2 regions of the Cytobacillus sp. ABV4_503 genome follow, and region 2 is predicted to be linked to the other one. Evidence: riboswitches for the same ligand, from Rfam matches in the RefSeq annotation. Region 2 holds a riboswitch; the other holds the start of a gene.
The links. Region 2 has a riboswitch for preQ1 ahead of queF (preQ(1) synthase). Riboswitches for the same ligand answer to the same signal wherever they lie in the genome.
Positions count from the first base shown of each region.

Region 1 (2,201 bases), 1.4 Mb from region 2:
TCACAAGGCCTTAAAACAATCTGCTAAAAACGCCAGAACAGATAAATTTTATAAACTTATAGAAATACAGAAAAATCATTCGCTGATTCGATTATACGAAGAAGATTTGCACCAGTTTGCAAAGCTGCGAAATGCTATTGTTCATGAAAAAATAGACCTTGATTACTATATTGCGGAGCCTCATTTCAAGACGGTAGAGAAGATTGAAAGAATTGCCGGCTATTTTGAAAAGCCTAAAACCGCCCTCTCCATAGCTGCAACCCCGGTATTTTATTTCTATGAAGATGGCAAGCTAACTGATGTACTGGCCATCATCAACAAATTTTCACACTCCCAATTCCCGATTTACTCGAGAAATGACGAATACTCATGGCTATTAACTTCTGCGGATATCGTGAAATGGATGGCTGAGCACTTTACTGAAGAAACAATCCAGTTGAAAAAGGTGAAAATAAAAGAGCTTTTCAACAAGAAATCAAAACATAAAATCTCTTTTGCCGGCAAGGATACATCTATCTTTGAATTAGAGGATACATTTGAGGAATCCAGAAATAAAAATGAAAAGCTTGAAGGGATCATTGTTACCGAGAATGGAAAGCCGACTGAAAAACCAAAAGGCATGATTACAGCCTGGGACCTCCTGGAAGCCGATTCCGAAAATTAAAACGCAAAAAAGTGCAAGCAATAGCTGCACTTTTTTTTGGAATAGTTAAACTTTTTTGCTGTATATATTAAAACCTTCTAAAATGCCAATAAAGATGATAATATTAACTGATAGTTCAATAGCAAAATCCGTGTACACGGTAGAGGTTCTAGCTACCCTCTTTAAAAAACTAAGGAAAACAGGTCTGCTTTCTTAGTGGTCCTGTTTTTCTATTTTAAAGGAGAATATTAATATGAAAAATGATAAAGCGATCGTTGTGTTCAGCGGCGGCCAGGATAGTACAACTTGCTTATTCTGGGCAAAGGAACGTTTTGCAGAAGTGGAAGCAGTCACTTTTAATTATAATCAGCGTCATAAGCTGGAGATAGAATGTGCACAGCAAATAGCAAAAGAGCTGGGGATCAGGCACCATATTCTGGATATGTCCCTATTGAATCAGCTGGCACCAAATGCACTGACCCGGGATGAAATTGAAGTAAAGGACGGAGCGGAAGGCGGGCTGCCATCCACATTTGTGCCTGGGAGAAACCTTTTATTTCTGTCATTTGCAGGTGTCCTGGCCAGTCAGACTAATGCAAAGCATATTATAACCGGGGTGTGTGAAACAGATTTCAGCGGCTATCCTGACTGCAGAGATATGTTTATAAAATCATTGAATGTCACACTTAATCTATCAATGGATGCCCAGTTTGTAATCCATACACCTTTAATGTGGCTTAACAAAGCTGAGACATGGAAGCTGGCAGATGAATTAAATGCCCTTGAATATGTGCGTGAGAAAACCCTGACATGCTATAACGGAATTCCGGCTGATGGCTGCGGTGAGTGTCCTGCATGCCATTTAAGGAAAAATGGCCTTGAAGAATACCTCAAAGAAAAGGAGGAGCTTTAAGCCATGTACGGTTTCAGGATTGTTGAAAAACTGCAGAAAATTAATGAGGATATTAAACCCGATCAGCTGAAATACCATCATAAGCGTGTAATGGTCAGCAAGGAATTCACTTTTGATTCAGCCCATCATCTGCATTGCTATGAAGGCAAATGCAAAAACCTGCATGGGCACACATACAAGGTGATTTTTGGCCTAAGCGGATTCGTGGATAACAGAGGGTTAATGATTGATTTCGGAGACATTAAAGAAATCTGGAAAAACGAAATTGAAATATTCCTTGACCACAAGTATCTGAATGAAACACTGCCGCCAATGAATACGACCGCAGAGAATATGGTTGTCTGGATTTATGAAAAAATGGCAGAAAGCCTCCAAAACAGAAAAGAGCAATATAGCGGTGCAAGAGTCGAATTTGTGCGCCTTTTTGAAACTCCTACAAGCTATGCGGAAGCAAGAAGGGAGTGGATGGAGGTTGAGTAAAGTTCCTGTTCTCGAGATATTTGGGCCGACCATTCAGGGTGAAGGGATGGTGATCGGCCAGAAAACGATGTTCGTCCGTACAGCAGGATGTGATTATTCGTGCAGCTGGTGTGATTCCTCCTTTACCTGGGATGGAAGTGCAAAAGACAGCATCCGCCAGATGGA
Region 1 is NZ_JBSWTH010000001.1:2,177,825-2,180,025, reverse strand. It holds gene ACXAD1_RS10950 (CBS domain-containing protein) at 1-664, shown strand, start outside; PreQ1 riboswitch class I at 801-843, shown strand; gene queC (7-cyano-7-deazaguanine synthase QueC) at 876-1,556, shown strand; gene queD (6-carboxytetrahydropterin synthase QueD) at 1,560-2,036, shown strand; gene queE (7-carboxy-7-deazaguanine synthase QueE) at 2,029-2,201, shown strand, end outside.
Region 1: another riboswitch for preQ1. It lies ahead of queC (7-cyano-7-deazaguanine synthase QueC); the one in region 2 lies ahead of queF (preQ(1) synthase).

Region 2 (2,201 bases):
GCTGAGAGAGGATAGCCAGACGACCCATCTGCTGTTATATCTTTCTTTTAGAAAATCGATGAGCGTCACAGCATTATATTTTCTTGCTGTAATGGCAAACTTTTTCCCCAGAACCATGAGAACGAAATAACCTGTGACAACCTGTGACATCGCAAGCAGCACCCAGCCAAGCCCCTGTGTGTATGCAACGCCCGGCCCACCAATGAAACTGCTGGCACTTCCGTAGGTTGCAATCATGGTCATAGCCAGAATAAATCCGCCCAGCTGCCTTCCTCCAAGAAAGTAATCCTGCAGGAACGAGCTTCCGGTATCAATCTTTCTGCTGGACCATAAGCCGACGAGAAAAATAATGATTAAGAAGATGAGAAGAGGAGCAATAACCTGCCAGTTCATTCGGATTCTCTCCCCTCTTCATTTTCTTCGAATGGAACTTCTTTAAACAGAAACTTAACAGCTGCTGTTACCAGAATCACCATTACAGCAAACCCTGCCACACAGCTCCAGAAAAACCAGGCAGGCAGCCCCATTATGTATGTATACTCATCTGCGGGCCTTGATCCCATCCCGTAGGCAAACCCATACCACCATACAAAATTGAAGAGTACCAGACCAATGCCAATCCATGCTTCTCTCTCTGCGATTTTGAAGCGCGGATCTTTTTTATGTATGCCTTTCTTCATTTTGTCCCCCTTCAGAGCTTTTTTATAGTAACGCTCACAAAAATACAGAATATTCCCTAAATATAATCCCACTTATGTATTTTTTCTGCAACAAAAAAAGCAGATTGCTCTGCCTTTTTTGATATTATTTTAAAATTGCACTTTAAGCAAGCTGTGGTCTTAACGATTATCAATTGTCTCCGGGTAAAGATCATGGTTCATCAAACGGTAATCCGCCATTTTTTCATATTTCATCCCAGGCTTTCCGTAGTTGCAATACGGATCGATGGAGATTCCTCCACGTGGCGTAAATTTGCCCCAAACCTCAATATAGCGGGGATCCATTAATTCAATAAGATCATTCATAATGATGTTCATGCAGTCCTCATGGAAATCGCCATGATTTCTAAAGCTGAAAAGATATAGCTTTAATGACTTGCTCTCTACCATTTTCTGATCCGGAATATAGCTGATATAGATGGTCGCAAAATCCGGCTGTCCCGTTTTAGGGCAAAGACTCGTAAACTCAGGGCAATTAAACTTTACAAAATAATCGCGGTTTGGATGCTTATTGTCAAAAGCCTCCAGAATCTCAGGCGAGTATTCAAAAAGATAGTTTGTACCCTGATTTCCCAATAGTGTAATATCCGTTAATTCCTCATCTTTTCTTCCTGACATCAAAAAAGCCTCCCTTATATGATCCCGCTGATCCTAAGGAGAGGTCCAAAAAGTACAGCTTGAAAAAACAAAAACCATATCCTCTTATGGATATGGTTGATTATTGTATAATCAAAGCCATAGTTTTTTATAGAGGGTGAAGCTATGAACCTCTCCCGTTCGCACGGGAATATTCGAAATATAATTGTCATTGTTACTATAGAGAAAAAGCCTGTTTCTGTCAATAGGGGCTTCCTTATCTGGTTTTCATTTATTCTTCATAGTATAATTACGGTAATTTTTCAAAGAAAGGTGACATGTTATGTGGAATGAGTTTAAAAAATTCGCCCTAAAGGGAAATGTGCTTGATTTGGCTGTCGGGGTTGTTATCGGAGCTGCCTTCGGAAAGATTGTATCTTCTCTTGTAGATGATATCATCATGCCGCTTGTTGGATTGCTGATGGGCGGAGTAGACTTTAGCGATCTGATGATAAAGGTCGGCAGCGCAGAAGTCAAATACGGTTTATTCATACAAAATGTGGTTGATTTCTTCATCGTGGCATTCTCAATCTTCGTCTTTATCAGGATTATCAACAATCGTTTCAAAAAGAAAGAAGAAGCAATGCCTGCACCAGCAGTGGATAAAAACGTTGAGCTTTTAACTGAAATAAGAGACCTTTTAAAAACAAAATAAAAAATGAAACTTAAACAATAGTTCTGACGTATATACATATACAAATGATTTTAGAGGAGAAATGAAAAAATGTATGTACAGCATACTGCAAATAACAGTTATTTGCCTTCTGTCTTACGGGCGTTTGCCTTATCATTGGGTATTGCTTTTATCGGAACGATGGCGGGTGTCTTCATCCCTCCAGCCCTATT
Region 2 is NZ_JBSWTH010000001.1:731,585-733,785, reverse strand. It holds gene panF (sodium/pantothenate symporter) at 1-393, opposite strand, end outside; gene ACXAD1_RS03730 (YhdT family protein) at 390-680, opposite strand; gene queF (preQ(1) synthase) at 840-1,337, opposite strand; PreQ1 riboswitch class I at 1,451-1,496, opposite strand; gene mscL (large conductance mechanosensitive channel protein MscL) at 1,639-2,010, shown strand; gene ACXAD1_RS03715 (Bax inhibitor-1/YccA family protein) at 2,080-2,201, shown strand, end outside.